DNA from 4 places in the Streptomyces sp. NPDC111516 genome. Region 2 is predicted to be linked to each of the others. Evidence: riboswitches for the same ligand, from Rfam matches in the RefSeq annotation. Region 2 holds a riboswitch; each other region holds the start of a gene.
What was found. A riboswitch is a leader RNA that binds a small molecule or an ion and turns the genes downstream of it on or off. The one in region 2 is predicted to bind cobalamin.
Positions count from the first base shown of each region.

Region 1: another riboswitch for cobalamin. It lies ahead of ACZ7L9_RS00345 (cobalamin biosynthesis protein); the one in region 2 lies ahead of ACZ7L9_RS28065 (ABC transporter substrate-binding protein).
Region 3: another riboswitch for cobalamin. It lies ahead of ACZ7L9_RS27210 (ABC transporter substrate-binding protein); the one in region 2 lies ahead of ACZ7L9_RS28065 (ABC transporter substrate-binding protein).
Region 4: another riboswitch for cobalamin. It lies ahead of ACZ7L9_RS07240 (ribonucleoside-diphosphate reductase subunit alpha); the one in region 2 lies ahead of ACZ7L9_RS28065 (ABC transporter substrate-binding protein).

Region 1 covers NZ_JBVKBV010000001.1:59,377-63,495, forward strand. Annotated here, with positions in the region: gene ACZ7L9_RS00330 (class II aldolase/adducin family protein) at 1-338, opposite strand, end outside; gene ACZ7L9_RS00335 (inorganic phosphate transporter) at 639-1,904, shown strand; gene ACZ7L9_RS00340 (hypothetical protein) at 1,981-2,211, shown strand; cobalamin riboswitch at 2,385-2,512, shown strand; gene ACZ7L9_RS00345 (cobalamin biosynthesis protein) at 2,658-3,671, shown strand; gene ACZ7L9_RS00350 (cobyric acid synthase) at 3,668-4,119, shown strand, end outside.
Region 2 covers NZ_JBVKBV010000018.1:123,682-127,800, forward strand. Annotated here, with positions in the region: gene ACZ7L9_RS28050 (hypothetical protein) at 1-42, shown strand, start outside; gene ACZ7L9_RS28055 (acyl carrier protein) at 57-335, shown strand; gene ACZ7L9_RS28060 (beta-ketoacyl-[acyl-carrier-protein] synthase family protein) at 332-1,555, shown strand; cobalamin riboswitch at 1,635-1,824, shown strand; gene ACZ7L9_RS28065 (ABC transporter substrate-binding protein) at 1,883-2,923, shown strand; gene ACZ7L9_RS28070 (FecCD family ABC transporter permease) at 2,920-3,999, shown strand; gene ACZ7L9_RS28075 (ABC transporter ATP-binding protein) at 3,996-4,119, shown strand, end outside.
Region 3 covers NZ_JBVKBV010000017.1:81,198-85,316, forward strand. Annotated here, with positions in the region: gene ACZ7L9_RS27205 (FecCD family ABC transporter permease) at 1-417, opposite strand, end outside; gene ACZ7L9_RS27210 (ABC transporter substrate-binding protein) at 414-1,400, opposite strand; cobalamin riboswitch at 1,440-1,591, opposite strand; gene ACZ7L9_RS27215 (hypothetical protein) at 1,666-1,875, opposite strand; gene panD (aspartate 1-decarboxylase) at 2,109-2,534, shown strand; gene ACZ7L9_RS27225 (GNAT family N-acetyltransferase) at 2,566-2,925, shown strand; gene ACZ7L9_RS27230 (aspartate/glutamate racemase family protein) at 3,001-3,630, shown strand.
Region 4 covers NZ_JBVKBV010000002.1:356,656-360,774, reverse strand. Annotated here, with positions in the region: gene ACZ7L9_RS07250 (DUF3311 domain-containing protein) at 1-92, shown strand, start outside; gene mctP (monocarboxylate uptake permease MctP) at 89-1,726, shown strand; cobalamin riboswitch at 1,882-2,009, shown strand; gene ACZ7L9_RS07240 (ribonucleoside-diphosphate reductase subunit alpha) at 2,149-4,119, shown strand, end outside.

The DNA of each region.
Region 1 (4,119 bases), on a different contig from region 2:
TCGGGAACCAGGGTGGAGACGGCCGTGGCGTGCACCGCGTGGGTGTGCACGACGGCGGCCGCGTCGCTGTTCCGGTAGACCGCGAGGTGGAGTGGGAGTTCGCTGGTCGGGGCCAGTTCCCCGAGGACCCGGTTGCCTGCCAGATCGACGCCGACGACGTCCTCGGGGCCGAGCCGGTCGTACGGCACTCCGCTCGGGGTGACCAGGACCGTCCCGCCGACCCGGGCCGACACGTTGCCCGAGGTCCCGACGACGAGGCCGTCCGCCGCCGTCCTGCGGGCGGTGGCGACGACACCCTCCCAGGCCCGTCCGATCGCGTCCCGCTGCTGATCGCTCATACGGAGATCCTGTCAGCCACTGAGGCCCGGGTCAGCCCGGAAGGCGAACAGACATGCGGTCGACCGAAAGTCATCACCATCACAAATCGGAAACGTTCACAAATAGGGGTGATGAGGGGCCGAAACGGGCCTCGCAGGACCCTGCGCCCCAATCGTGCCGCCCGCGGAGGGCAGGGGGAGAAGAAACAGAGCGACCGGACTCCGCTTGGAGTCATCGTGACGCCCCGTCCAGTTCATCTTCCGTTCACTCAGGTTGCCTACGGTCCACATGCCAATGACGTCGAACGATTGCCTGGGTAAATGGAACACATCACGCTGCTCCTCGCGATTGTGATCGTGACAGCTCTAGTGTTCGATTTCACGAACGGTTTCCATGACACCGCCAACGCGATGGCGACGACCATCTCGACCGGCGCACTCAGACCGAAGACAGCGGTGGCCATGTCCGCCGCTCTCAACCTCGTCGGCGCGTTCCTGTCCGTGGAGGTCGCCAAGACGATCTCCGGCGGGATCGTCAACGAGGACGGGCTGCGGACAGAAGTCATCTTCGCGGCACTCGTCGGCGCCATCCTGTGGAATCTGCTGACCTGGCTGGTCGGGCTGCCGTCCAGTTCCTCGCACGCCCTGTTCGGCGGCCTGATCGGCGCGGCGGTGATGTCGGCGGGCTGGTCGTCGGTCAACGGCGGCACCGTCGTCACCAAGGTGCTGCTCCCCGCGGTCGCCGCCCCGATCGTCGCCGGTCTGGCCGCGATGCTGGCCACCAGGCTGACGTACCGGATCGGCGGGAAGATCCGTAACGACGCCCAGGAAAAGGCCACCGCCAAGGGCTACCGCGCCGGTCAGATCGCCTCGGCCGGACTCGTCTCCCTCGCCCACGGCACCAACGACGCGCAGAAGACCATGGGCATCATCACCCTGGCGCTGGTCACCGGGGGCGTCCTGCACCCCGGTTCCAACCCGCCGGTCTGGGTGATCGTCTCCGCCGGTCTGGCCATCGCGCTCGGCACCTATCTGGGCGGCTGGCGCATCATCCGCACCATGGGCAGCGGCCTCACCGACCTCAAGCCGCCGCAGGGCTTCGCCGCCCAGACCAGTGCGGCCACGGTCATCCTGGCCTCCTCGCACCTCGGCTTCTCCCTCTCCACCACCCAGTCCTGCTCCGGCGCCGTGATGGGCGCGGGCCTCGGCCGCCAGGGCGGTGTGGTCCGCTGGTCCACCGCCACCCGGATGTTCGTCGCCTGGGGTCTGACCCTGCCGGCCGCGGGCCTGGTCGGCGCGGGCGCGGAATTCCTCACCAAACAGGGCACCTGGGGCGTCGTGGTCGTCGCGGCGCTGCTGGTCGTGGGCTCCGGGGCGATCTGGATGCTGTCGCGCCGCAAGCCGGTCGGCCACGGCGATGTCGCACCGGCTGACGGCATCACCGAGCCCGCGGGTGTCGTCACCACGGCCATCGCCGCCGTCAGCCCACCGCTCACCGCGGCCCAGGCAGCGGCGCAGGACCTCAAGACCACCATTCCGGCCCCGGCCGGAACCACCCCGGACCCGGCGCGACCCGCCACCGTCTAGGCCGACCGTCCAGGCCGGTCCGCCCGGGCCCGCCGTCCGGGCCCGCCGTCCGGGCCCGCCGTCTAAAGGATTCAGCATGAAAATCGACTGGGCAGCCCTCGGCACCGTCTTCGGCGTCTCCCTCGTCGCCACCGTCGCGCTGGTCGGCCTCTTCACCCTGGGCATCGTCGGCCTCTCCAAGCAGCCCGAACCGGCCACGCAGGGCGGCTCCGGCGGCTCACTGCTACTGGCCCGCGCCGGTGCGTACGTCTGCTTCGCGCTGTGCGCGGCAGCGGTCGCGTACGGGATCTATCTGATCGTCGCCTGAGAGCGGCCGCGCGCGCTCCCACTTCGGGCCGGACACACGCCGTGTGTCCGGCCCGAAGTGCTGCGCCCGACCCGGTGTGGGCCTCAGCACACTGCGCCGTCGCAGGTCAACGGCAGGTTGACGGGCGTTCGCGGAGCGTGATGGACTGCCGGAGCCAATTACGGCGACAGCAGAGGAAGCCGGTGCGAATCCGGCGCGGTCCCGCCACTGTCACCGGGGAGCAGTCCCCCACACGGAAGTCACGGCACGCGCGAGCGGGCTGGAAGGCCGGGGGAACTGCGGATCCGGGAGCCAGGAGACTCTCGTCGCCGGTCACGTCGAACCAGGGCGCGGACCCTGAGTGAGGACATATCGCCATGCCTGGCTGCCGTGCGTCCGTTGCTGTGGCGCTCTCGTCGAGAGCCGCCTGTACGAAGCTCCTTCGAGGCGTAACGGCCGGTTGAGCCGTGCGTGCCGACCGCGTTTTCGCGTACGGCGCCACAGCCGGCCTGATCGGCGATCTGCTGCTCGGTGACCCCCGCAGGGGGCATCCGGTCGCCGCCTTCGGGCGGGCCGCGGCGGGCGTCGAGCGCCGGTTGTGGCGCGACCACCGCGGGTGGGGCGCGCTGCACACCCTCGTCTGCGCCGGAGGTGCCGCGGGTGGTGCCGCGCTGATCACCCGTGCCGTACGCGGCCACCCAGCCGCCGCCGTCGCGTTGACCGCGGCCGCCACCTGGTCCGTCGTCGGTGGTACCTCCCTGGGGCGTGAGGCCCGGAGCATCGGCGACGCCCTGGCCGCCGGTGACATCGACCGCGCCCGCGAGCGGCTGCCGCATCTGTGCGGGCGCGATCCGCACTCCCTCGACGGGCCGCAGATCGCCCGTGCCGTGGTGGAGTCCGTGGCCGAGAACACCTCGGACGCCGTGGTCGGCGCCCTGGTGTGGGGTGCGCTGGCCGGTGTGCCCGGGCTCGTCGGCTTCCGGGCCGCGAACACGCTCGACGCCATGGTCGGCCACAAGTCGCCCCGCCACCGGCGCTACGGCTGGGCCTCGGCCCGCCTCGACGACCTCGCGGGGTGGCCCGGTGCCCGGCTCACCGCCCTGCTCGCCGTGGCCTCCGGGGGGCGGTCACGTGGAGCGGCACGGGCGTGGCGAGCCGACGCGGCCAAGCACCCGAGCCCCAACGCGGGCCCGGTGGAAGCCTCGTTCGCGGGCGCGCTCGGCGTGCGGCTCGGCGGGACGCTCGCGTACGGCGGCCGCGTCGAGCACCGTCCCGTCCTCAACGGGGAGACGGGCCGGGCGGTGGAGAGCCAGGACATCGAACGCGCGGTACGGCTGTCGCGCCGGGTGAGTGCGCTGGCCCTCGGCGTGTGCGTGGCGGGCCGACTGGGCGTGGCCCTCGCCGCCCGACGGATCGCGGAACGCCCGATGGCAGGACGTTCGATCGCAGGACCTTCGATCGCAGGACGGAGACGGACATGAGCGGCGGACTGCTGGTCGCCGGAACCACCTCGGACGCGGGCAAGAGCGTCGTCACCGCGGGCATCTGCCGCTGGCTCGTACGCCGGGGTGTGAAGGTGGCGCCCTTCAAGGCGCAGAACATGTCGCTGAACTCGTTCGTCACCCGCGAGGGTGCCGAGATCGGCCGCGCCCAGGCCATGCAGGCCCAGGCCGCACGGGTCGAGCCGACCGCGCTGATGAACCCGGTCCTGCTCAAGCCCGGCGGCGACCGATCCAGCCAGGTCGTCCTGATGGGCAGACCGGTGGGCGAGATGAGCGCGCGCGGCTACCACGGGGGCCGGCAGGAAGCGCTTCTCTCCACGGTCGTCGACTGTCTGGAGCAGCTTCGGGGCACGTATGACGCAGTGATCTGCGAGGGGGCGGGCAGTCCGGCCGAGATCAATCTGCGGCGCACGGACATCGTGAACAT
Region 2 (4,119 bases):
CGGGACGATGCCCACACCGTCCCCGGCAGCCGTACCGAATGATGGAGAGGAAGCTCATGAGTGCGATTCATCCCAAGATCACCGAGGTGCTCACACACACCTTCAAAGTGCCCGCCGCCGAGATCCGCCCGGATTCCACGATGGACAGCCTGGAGATGGACTCCCTCGCCGTCGCGGAGTTCGCCGTCCTCATCAGGGAGACGGCGGGCGGCGACGAGGCCTTCGACAGGCTCCCCAAGGACGCCACCCTCGCCGACATCACGCGGTTCATCGACGCGACAGCGGGCCGCGGGGCGCCGGTGGGCGGCTCGGCACCGATGAGCAACGCCCGATGAACAAGCCTGCCATCGCCGTCACCGGCCTGGGAATGATCACTCCGGTCGGCAACGACACCGAATCCACCTGGAAAGGTGTGTGCGCCGGAGTCTCGCCGGTGCGTACCGTCGCGGCACTCGAAGGCTGCGCGATCGATTTCGCCTGCACCGTCGACGGAATCGATCTGGACGCCGCGATCGGCGGCCGTACGTCCTTCCGGATGGGGAGGTACGTCAAGTTCGCCGTCCTCGCCGCCCGGGAGGCGGTCGCCGACGCCGGACTCGACCCGGCGCGGTGGGAGGGCAGCAGGGTCGCGGTGGTCGTCGGCACCAGCAGCGGCGGCTCCGCCTCACTGACCGAGCAGGCCGTCGTACTCGAACGGCACGGACCGGATGCCATCTCGCCGTCGGGCATCCTGCTCACCATCCCGAACATGCCGGCGGCCGAGATCGCGATCCAGTTGCGGGCCACCGGTCCCAGCATGGCACCGTGCACCGCGTGTTCGTCCGGTGTCACCGCCCTGTCCGTCGCCCGCGATCTCCTGGTCACCGGGCAGTGCGACATCGCGATCGCCGGAGCCACCGAGTCGATCGTCTACCCGGCCGCCATGGCCGGGTTCGCCCGGTCCGGAGCCGCGGCCCGGGCACACGGCGACCCGGCCAGGCGGTGCCGGCCCTTCGCGGCCGACCGTGCCGGGCTGGTCATGGGCGAGGGCGCCGCCGTCATGGTGCTGGAACGGGCGGCCGACGCCGCAGCCCGGGGCGCCGGACCCCGGGCACTGCTCGCGGGCACCGGCGCCACCACCGACGCCCACCACCCCACCACCCCGCACCCGTCCGGCGCGGTCGCCCAGGCGGCCGTCGAAGCCGCGCTGCACGACGCGGGCTGGGCGGCCGAGGACGTCGAGCACATCAACGCGCACGGCACGGCGACGCCGCTCAACGACGCCACCGAGGCCGCCCTCATCGGCCGGGTCTACCCGCACCGGCCGCCCGTCACCGCCCCGAAGGGCGTGCTGGGGCACTGCATGGGGGCGGCCGGAGCGATCGAGGCCGGACTGACCGTCCTCACGCTCCAGCGCGGAGTCGTACCGCCGATCGCCAACCTGCACACACCGGCACCCGAGTTCGACATCAACTGCGTCACCGAAGAACCTCTGCGGCTGCCTGTCCGGCGCGCCATCAGCCACTCCTTCGGATTCGGCGGACACAACGCCGTGATCGCCCTTCAGCGTCCGTAGGCGTCGGGCGGGTGGTGCGACCGGGGGCACCGCCCGGCGTACCACCGGCCACACCGCCCATGAGCTGCATAGACGCTCGTGATAGCTTGCCGGGGCCAGTCGAACTCCATGTAGGAGTCAGGGAATCCGGTGAGAATCCGGAACTGACGCGCAGCGGTGAGGGGGACGGGCGGGGCCACGGCCACTGGGACCCACCCTCGGGTGTCCTGGGAAGGCGTCCCGTCCGAAGGAACCCGAGTCCGAAGACCTGCTGGCGGCTGCGACCCGGTACCGGGCGCAGAACTCCAACGGGCTCCGCGCATGGGCCCAGAGACGCAGAGGGACTCCGTGCCGTCCATAGCCAGCCCCGTCCGCACCATCGCCCTGCTCACGGCGGGACTCGTCCTGCTGACCGCCTGCGGCCGCGGAACGAGCAACTCCGCCGCGAAGTCCGGCTCTGCCGACGGATATCCCGTGACGCTGAAGAACTGCGGACGCACCGTCACCGTCGAAGCCCCGCCGCACCGCGCCGTCTCGGTCGACCAGGGGTCGACGGAGATCCTGCTGTCCCTCGGCCTCGCCGACCGGCTCGCCGCCACCGCGACCTGGACCGACCCGGTGATGAAGGGCCTGGAGAAGGCCAACGCCGAGGTCCCCAGGATCGCCGACAACCGGCCCTCGTCGGAGAAGGTCCTCGACCAGGAGCCCGACTTCATCAGCGCGTCGTTCGAGTCGACCCTCGCCAAGGGCGGCGTCGCCCCCCGCGAACAGTTCGAGGAACTGGGCGTCCCCACCTATGTCTCGCCCGCCGACTGCACCGGCAAGGACAACAGCGGCGGCGGCGACGGAGCCCGTATCGAGCCACTGACCATGGACATCGTCTACGGCGAAGTGCACGACCTGGCCAGGATGTTCGGCGTGCAGAAGCGCGGCGACACGCTCGTGGCGCGGCTGCGGGCCCGGGTGGAGAAGGCGACCGGGTCCATCGACGCCTCCGGTACCACTCTCCTCTACTGGTTCTCCGACTCCAAGGCCCCGTACCTGGCCGGCTGTTGCGGAGCACCTGGAGTCATCACCGGGGAACTCGGCGCGAAGAACGTCTTCGACGACACGCACGAGGAATGGCCGCAGATCAGCTGGGAGACCGTCGCCGACCGCAACCCCGACGTCCTGGTCATCGGTGACCTGACCCGCAAGGCACAGACCGCCGAGAGCGCCGCGAAGAAGATCGAATTCCTGGAGTCCAACCCCGCCACGAAGAACATGGATGCCGTCAGGCACCAGCGGTACATCCTGCTCAGCGGCCAGGCCATGAACCCGTCCATCCGGACGGTCGAGGGCGTGGAACGCGTCGCCGCCGGGCTGCGCACGTTCGGGCTCGCGCAGTGACGGACACCGAGCGGACCTGGGCGGAGGGCGCGCGGCGAGCCTCCCAAGGCGGGGACGGTGTACGGAAGCTGCGCGGCGGGGTCCTGTGGGCCTGCGGCGTCGCGCTGCTCGTGCTGTCCGTCGCGGTCGCCGTAACCATCGGCCCCGCCCGCATCTCCGTCGCCGACGTCTGGTCCACGGTGGCCGCCCACCTCGGCTGGGGCCGGACGCGGCTCACCCCGATCCGGGACGGCATCATCTGGAACCTGCGCATGCCACGCACCCTGCTCGCGGCGGTGTGCGGCGCCGGACTCGCGGTGTGCGGCACCGTCATGCAGTCCCTGCTCCGCAACCCGCTCGCCGACCCGTTCGTCCTCGGCGTCTCCTCCGGCGCGTCGACCGGCGCGGTCGTGGTCGTCGTCCTCGGGGTCGGTGGGGGAGCGGTGTCGATCTCGGCCGGCGCGTTCATCGGCGCACTGTGCTCGTTCGCCCTCGTTCTGCTGCTGAGCCACACCCTGGGCGGCACGACCGACCGGGTCGTCCTCTCCGGTGTGGCGGCTATGCAGCTGTTCTCCGCGCTCACCTCCTTCGTGGTAATGACCTCCGCCGACGCCGAGCAGACCCGCGGGGTGCTGTTCTGGCTGCTCGGCTCGCTCAGCGGGGTCGGCTGGACCGACGTGTGGATCTGCTCCGCCGTTCTTGTCCTGACGCTGCTGGTCTGCCTCGGACACGCCCGTACGCTCGACGCCTTCGCGTTCGGCCCGGACGCCGCCGCCGCGCTCGGCGTCCAGGTCGCCCGCGCCCGGATCGTGCTGCTCTGCACGACCGCGCTGCTGACCGCCGCACTCGTCAGCTCGGCCGGCGCCATCGGCTTCGTCGGCCTGGTACTCCCGCACGCCGCCCGGGCACTCGCCGGCTCCGGACACCGGCGCCTGCTGCCGGTCACCGCACTGGCCGGGGCCGTGTTCCTGGTCTGGGTCGACACGCTCGCCAGGACGGTCCTCGACCCGCAGGAGGTGCCGGTGGGTGTCGTCACCGCGCTCATCGGCGTGCCCGCGTTCGTCCTGGTCCTGTACCGCACCCGGAGGATCACATGACGGGGGGAACCACTGAGGGGCTGCGTGCCGAACGGGTCAGCCGGGAAGCGGGCGGACGCCTCATTCTCGACGGGGTCCACCTCGCTCCGCCGCCCGGCACGACCGTCGGGCTGATCGGGC
Region 3 (4,119 bases), on a different contig from region 2:
CCCGGCGAACGCGGCAATGGGCAGCGCCACGTCGGTGGCCGCTCCGGCGCCGACCCCCAGCACGACGACCACGGCGGCGCCCGCTGACGCCCCGGACGAGGCGCCCAGCAGAAACGGATCGGCCAACGGGTTGCGCACCAGCGCCTGGAGCACCGTGCCCGACAGGGCCAGCCCGGCGCCGACGACGGCCCCGAGCAGCACCCTGGGCATCCGTACCTCCCACACGATCGTCGGGTACGCACCGGTGCGTTCACCGCCCAGGACCGTACTCAATACCTCGCCCGGCGGAATCCGTACCGGGCCGAGCGCCAGACCGGCCACCGCCGCCGCGAGCAGCAGCACCGTGAGGACGCCGATCACGACAGGGGCCGAGCGCAGGACGGACTTCGGGCCGGGGCGGGCGGACTCCGCGCTCACGGAGTGCCGGGGTGCAGCTGCCCGGCCAGGTCCTGCACGGCGTCGGCGACCCGGACACCGAGCACCGCCGAGGACAGCGGGAGCACCGCGAACTTCTTGTTCCTGACCGCCGGCACGTTCGCGAGTGCCGGATCGTTCAGCAGCCGCTTCTTCTTGGCTGCCATCGTGGTGCCTCCGTAGTCGTAGATCACGACCACCTCGGGCTTGCGCTTGATGACCTGCTCCCAGGACACGTCGCCGAAGGTGGCGTCGAGGTCCGCGAAGACGTTCCGGCCCCCGGCGAGCCGGACGATCTCGTTGCCGATGCCCTTGCCGCCCGCCGTGAACGCGGAGCTGTCGCCGGAGTCGTACACGAACACCGAGGGACGTGAGGAGCCCTTGAGCCCTGCCTCGACCGTCGTGATCTTCTGTCGCTCCTCGGCGATCAGCTTCCTGCCGCGTTCCGGTACGCCGAAGATCCTGGCGACTTGGGTGATCTCGGTGGCGAGCTGATCGATACCGACCTTGCCCTTGGTGCAGTTCTCGATGTTCAGCCGGGTGTTGATGCCGTCCTTCTGAAGTCCCGCCCGGTCCAGGCCCTTGGCCTTGTCGAAGGCGCTGCTGTACCCGCCGTAGACGAAGTCGGGGTTGGCGCCGAGCAGCACCTCCTTGGAGGGGTACTCCTTCGCGAGCACCTTGGTCCCGGCGTACGCGGACCGGTACTCCGGCAGGATGCTGTCGTCCAGGTAGGCCGTCCCGGTCAGCCGGTCCTGGAGCCCGAGGGCCAGCACGATCTCGGTGACGTGCTGGTTCATGGTGACGACCCGCTTCGGCGGGGCGTCGAAGGTCGTCTTCGTACCGCAGTTGGTGACCGTGTAGGGAAAACCGTCGACGGCCGGTGCGGCCTTTGCCTTGTCCTCGCCGTCCGTGCCGGAGCCGCATCCGGTGAGCGGCAGCAGAAGCAGCGGTATGAGCGCGAGTGGTACACGGCGGATCCGGGGCATGGCCGAGCCTTTCCGGGGGATGTCCTCGTCCCCTGGGTCGTACGAGAAGGCGGCGCGGCCAGTATCTGGCTTCCGGGCTGCTGCAGCCCGGTCACAGTGGCGGGACCGTACCGGATTCACACCGGTTTCCTGACGCGCGTCGCCTGAATTTTCGAAGCCCATTCTGTCAGACCGCGCATTCCGACAGGTCCCGACCCGTGCGTTGTCGGCCCTGGTCGGCCCCGGACGCCGAGGTCCGCGACGACCGAGGGCATCTGACCACCATTCAGGCTGCTGTGGTGTCGGTGATCAGACGACGCTTGCGTCCCTTGATCTTCTTGCCGGCGTAGATGCCCTGGCTGGTCTCGGTAACGTTTCCCGAAACCTTCACGCTCTGCGCGTCCACCACGGCGGCGGTCGGCTGGGCGCGGCTACGGCCGTTGGCCCGGTGGGCGTGTCCCGTAACAGGCCGTGGCCTGCTGAGTGGTGCCGTCAAGTCAGCATCTGATCAGCATCAGTCCCCCAGAATTCCGAGATGGCCTTCCGGTCAGGTGCCCGATCGGCCGCGTTGCAACAGCCTGATTCGCGCGGAATCGCAGGCAGGGAGCCTGCTCGCGAGCGTGAACTGATGTTCTCTGCAATCTACGAGTCCAAGGCGTGCAGTTGTACAGTGAAGAACGCCCTTGACCTGCACAAAGCTGGCAGGGAGCCCTCTTCCAGGAGTACAGATTGCTGCGCACGATGTTCAAGTCCAAGATCCACCGGGCCACCGTGACCCAGGCCGACCTGCACTACGTCGGTTCCGTCACCGTCGATGCCGAGTTGATGGAAGCGGCGGACCTGCTGCCCGGCGAGCTGGTGCACATCGTCGACATCGACAACGGTGCACGCCTGGAGACGTACGTCATCGAGGGCGAACGCGGCTCCGGTGTCATCGGCGTCAACGGCGCCGCCGCCCACCTCGTCCACCCCGGTGACCTGGTCATCCTGATCAGTTACGCCCAGGTCGACGACGCCGAGGCGCGCGGCCTGACCCCGCGTATCGTGCATGTCGATGCCGACAACCGGATCGTCGCGCTCGGCGCCGATGCCTCCGAGCCCGTACCCGGCACCGCCACCGAACGGAGCCCGCACGCCCTCCCAGCGGCGCGCTGACCCCGGCTCGACCACTGAGGGAGCACCCGTCATGGCAGAACAGACCGACCGGATCGAACTCGACATCCGCGACGACCGCACGCGCGGCAACCTCCTCGCGTACGAGAACGGGAAGGCCGCCGGAGTCATCGCGTACTTCGTGATGGAAGGCGACCCCGCGGCGCTCGTCGCCGTGCACACCGTCGTCGAGCCCGGCCACGAGGGCAAGGGCATCGCGGGCGCCCTCGTCCAGGAGTTCTACGCCATGGCGGGCCGCGAGGGTGTCCCGGTCGTCCCGCTCTGCCCGTACGCCGCGAAGTGGGCGGAGCGCCACCCCGACCGGGCTCCCGAGGCCCCGGCCGAACTGGTGGAGCGGGCGAAGGCGCAGCTCACGTCCCACCCCGAGTTGTAGTGATCAACACGGCGGACTGCACCGATCCACTCGGCCGATGACCCGACCCGGACCGGGGAGTTGTACGTTCGGTCGATGACACTCGCACTTCTGCACACCTCCCCGGTCCACGTCCCGGTCTTCGACGCGCTCCGGGACACGGATCATCCCGGACTCGCCCTGCGCCATCTCGTGTCCGAGAACCTGCTCGCCCGGGCCAGGGACGAGGGCCCCGAAGCGGTGTCGGACGAGATCCGGGCGCTGCTCGCGGGCGTCGTCGCCGAAGGTGCCTCCGCCGTTCTCTGCACCTGTTCGACGATCGGCGGGGTCGCGGAGTCGGCCGCGCTGACGGTCGGGGTTCCGGTGCTGCGTGTCGACCGCCCCATGGCGGCCGCTGCCTCGGAAATGGACCGCGTGGTGGTCCTCGCGGCGCTGGGCGACACCCTGGCGCCGACCCTCGCGCTGCTCGCCGAAGAGGTGGGGGACCGGCCCGTCGGGGTCCGCACCGTCCTGGTCGAGGGGGCCTGGGCGCGCTTCGAGGCCGGGGACCGCGACGGCTTTCTGGACCTGGTCGCGGCGGCGGTAGATGCGGTGACGGACGCCGATGTGATCGTGCTGGCGCAGGCGTCGATGGCCGATGTGGTCACCCGTGCGGTCACCCGGATCCCGGTGCTCGCCAGCCCCCGGACGGGCCTCGCAGCCGCGGCAGTCGCCGCCGCGCGCTGACCCGTCGCGGGGACGGTGCACCCGGACAGATCATCCGGAACCCGTACGCATGGGCTCACCAGGCGCGGGCAGCCGCTCCGGGGGACGGTGGAAGCAGATCCACCCCGAACCGCTCGGAGGCCTCCGATGACCAATCCGTACCCCGACCCCGTGGCACCGGCGCCCACGCCCGGACCGATGCCCGAGCCGCCGTCGCCGCTGCCGGAGCCGCCGCCTCCGCCGCCCGGACCCGTCCCGCCCGGCCCCGCGCCGGATCCGATTCCACAGCCGCCCACCCCGAACCCCGAGCCGGTACCGGAACCGGAGCCGTCACCTCATCCGCCCGGCTGACCGCCCGGTCCGTCTCGCGGGCTCCGGCCCCTCGACAGCGCTACTCCGGTGCCGACCGGGGCGGTGTCCACGCGCGCCGTGAGCCGGTGATCGAGCCCTGTTCGTATGCTGCCGGTCGCGGTCCGCGGCCGTGGGGCCGACCTGGGGTGTGCTGTCCGG
Region 4 (4,119 bases), on a different contig from region 2:
TCTGGGTGCTGATCTCCACCGCGCTCACCATGATCGCGTACAAGCTGTGGCAGCGTGACCAGCGCGCCCGCAAGGGGGGTGCGTCGGCATGAAGGACGGCGTGAACGGCGTCGCGCTCGGCGTCTTCATCTTCTTCTTCCTGGCCGTCACGGTCATGGGCTTCCTGGCCGCGCGCTGGCGGAAGGCCGAGAACGACGCCAGTCTCGACGAATGGGGCCTGGGCGGACGGTCGTTCGGCACCTGGGTCACCTGGTTCCTGCTCGGCGGCGACCTGTACACCGCGTACACCTTTGTCGCCGTGCCCGCGGCGATCTACGCGGCGGGCGCGGCCGGCTTCTTCGCCGTGCCGTACACGATCCTCGTGTACCCGCTGATCTTCACCTTCCTGCCGCGGCTCTGGTCGGTCTCGCACAAGCACGGCTACGTGACCACCTCGGACTTCGTCCGCGGGCGCTTCGGCTCGAAGGGGCTGTCGCTGGCGGTCGCCATCACGGGCATCCTCGCCACGATGCCGTACATCGCGCTCCAACTCGTCGGCATCCAGGCGGTGCTGGACGTGATGGGCGTCGGCGGTGGCGAGAACACCCACTGGTTCATCAAGGACCTGCCGCTGCTGATCGCGTTCGCGGTGCTCGCCGCGTACACCTACTCGTCCGGTCTGCGGGCGCCCGCGCTGATCGCGTTCGTCAAGGACGGGCTGATCTATCTGGTCATCGCGGTGGCGATCATCTACATCCCGATCAAGCTGGGCGGATTCCACGACATCTTCGCCAAGGCGGGCGAGGCGTTCTCGCAGACCAACCCGGCGACCGGCAAGCCGCGCGGCGCGCTGGCGCCGGGCGAGGCGGGTCAATGGGGATACGCCACCCTGGCGTTGGGCTCGGCGCTGGCGCTGTTCATGTATCCGCACTCGATCACCGCGACGCTCTCCAGCCGCAGCCGCAATGTGATCCGGCGCAACACCACGATCCTGCCGCTGTACTCTCTGATGCTCGGCCTGCTGGCGCTGCTCGGCTTCATGGCGATCGCCGCCGGAATCAAGGTCGACAACGGGCAGTTGGCCATCCCGCAGTTGTTCGAGAACATGTTCCCGGACTGGTTCGCGGGCGTCGCGTTCGCGGCCATCGGCATCGGCGCGCTGGTGCCCGCAGCGATCATGTCGATCGCCGCGGCGAACCTCTTCACCCGCAACATCTATAAGGACTTCCTGAAGCCGGACGCGACCCCGGAGCAGGAGACCAAGGTCTCCAAGCTGGTGTCGCTGCTGGTGAAGGTCGGCGCGCTCGCTTTCGTCCTCACCATGGACAAGACGGTCGCGATCAACTTCCAGCTGCTCGGCGGGATCTGGATCCTCCAGACGATGCCGGCCCTGGTCGGCGGCCTGTTCACCCGCTGGTTCCACCGCTGGGCGCTGCTCGCGGGCTGGGCGGTCGGCATGGTGTACGGGACGGTGGCCGCGTACGGCGTCGCCAGCCCGACCCAGGCGCACTTCGGCGGGTCGTCCAAGGAGATCCCGGGCATCGGCGAGATCGGCTACATCGGCCTGACCGCGTTCGTGCTGAACGCGGTGGTGACGGTGGTGCTCACCTTCGTCCTGAACGCCGTGAAGGCGCCCGCCGGGGTCGACGAGACCTCGCCGGCCGACTACACGGCCGACGCGGGCGACCGTGGCGTCCAGGTGGAACTCCCGCCGGCCACGGCTGGGGCACCGGGCGGCGGCCACTGACGGCCGCTCCCACAGCCGTACGACGGCCCGTCGAGCCCCTTCCAACGGGGCGCGACGGGCCGTCCGTGCGCTCAGCAACGGGCCGTACGCGCGTCCCGAGTTCCGTTACGCGACACAACATGTGGGGGCTGTCTCATCCGGCGGCCCCCACATGTATGCTCATGCTCGCTGTCGCCGCAGGGGAATCCGGTGCGAATCCGGAACTGTCCCGCAACGGTGTGTTCGGTGCGCTTTTGCGCACCCCCGAGTAAGTCCGAGGACCTGCCGACAGTGCATCCGGCTCGACCGAACCGGATGCCAGACGTCCGGGCCTCGCGGTTGGGCCGGTGGACGCCGTACGGAGTGCTGCCCCGGCCCGGGCCCGCCTCTGCCCGGCTGCCCCGTTCCCCGCCGGCCCCGAGCCGAGCGAGGGAGAGCACCACGTGACCATCGCGCCAGCCGATCCGGCTTCAGCCGCCGTGTCCGAAGTGGCCGAGTCCGAGGCAACCGCACACGACGGACCGAGGACCGCACTGCTGCGGACCCTGACCGACCTCACCGTCGATCTGCCCGACACCGACCCCGGTCGGGTCGCCGCCGCCGCGCTGCGCGGCCGCAGCGCCCGGGCGGACGAGGCCGAGCTGCGCGCGCTGGCCACCGAGGCCGCCGCGGGGCTGATCTCCGAGGACCCTGCCTACTCCCGGCTCGCCGCCCGGCTGTTGACCCTCGCCATCGCCGACGAGGCGGCCGGCCAGGGCGCAGTCTCCTTCTCCGCCTCGGTCGCCGTCGGGCACCGCGAGGGCCTGATCGCGGACCGCACCGCCGAGTTCGTCGCGCTGCACGCGGCCGCCCTCGACGCGCTGGTGGAGCGTTCGCTCGCCGACGGCGCCGACGACCGCTTCGGCTACTTCGGGCTGCGGACCCTGCACAGCCGCTATCTGCTCCGCCACCCGCACACCCGCCAGGTCATCGAGACGCCCCAGCACTTCATGCTGCGGGTCGCCTCCGGGCTCGCCGAGAACGACTCGGAACGGGCCCTGGACGAAGTCGCGGCGCTGTACGGGCTGATGAGCCGGCTCGACTATCTGCCGTCCTCGCCGACCCTGTTCAACTCCGGCACCCGGCACCCGCAGATGTCCTCCTGCTACCTGCTGGACTCCCCGCTCGACGAGCTCGACTCGATCTACGACCGCTACCACCAGGTGGCGCGGCTCTCGAAGCACGCGGGCGGCATCGGTCTCTCGTACTCCCGCATCCGCGCCCGCGGTTCGCTGATCCGTGGCACCAACGGGCACTCCAACGGCATCGTGCCGTTCCTGAAGACGCTCGACGCCTCCGTCGCCGCGGTCAACCAGGGCGGCCGTCGCAAGGGCGCCGCCGCCGTCTATCTGGAGACCTGGCACGCGGACATCGAGGAGTTCCTGGAGCTGCGCGACAACACGGGCGAGGACCAGCGGCGTACGCACAACCTCAACCTGGCGCACTGGATCCCGGACGAGTTCATGCGCCGGGTCGACGCGGACGGTGACTGGTCGCTGTTCTCGCCCGCGGACGTGCCCGAGCTGGTCGACCTGTGGGGCGACGAGTTCGACGCCGCGTACCGGGCCGCCGAGGCCAAGGGGCTGGCCCGCAAGTCGATGCCGGCCCGTGAGCTGTACGGCCGGATGATGCGGACCCTGGCGCAGACCGGCCAGGGCTGGATGACGTTCAAGGACGCCTCCAACCGCACCGCGAACCAGACCGCCGAGCCGGGCCGCGTCGTCCACTCGTCAAATCTGTGCACCGAGATCCTCGAAGTCACCGACGACGGCGAGACGGCCGTCTGCAACCTGGGTTCGGTCAACCTCGGCGCGTTCGTCGCCGACGGCTCCATCGACTGGGAGCGGCTGGACGCCACCGTCCGTACCGCCGTGACCTTCCTCGACCGGGTCGTCGACATCAACTTCTACCCGACCGAGCAGGCCGGCCGCTCCAACGCGAAGTGGCGCCCCGTCGGCCTCGGGGCCATGGGTCTGCAGGACGTCTTCTTCCAGCTGCGGCTGCCGTTCGACTCCCCCGAGGCCCGCGCGCTCTCCACGCAGATCTCCGAGCGGATCATGCTCGCGGCGTACGAGGCGTCCTGCGATCTCGCCGAGCGGTCGGGCCCGCTGCCGGCCTGGTCCGAGACCCGGGCCGCGCGCGGTGTGCTGCACCCCGACCACTACGACACCGAGCTGCACTGGCCGGAGCGCTGGGACGCGCTGCGCGCCCGGGTCGCGAAGACGGGGATGCGCAACTCGCTGCTGCTCGCCATCGCGCCGACGGCGACGATCGCCTCGATCGCGGGTGTGTACGAGTGCATCGAGCCGCAGGTCTCCAACCTCTTCAAGCGCGAGACGCTCAGCGGTGAGTTCCTCCAGGTCAACGCGTATCTG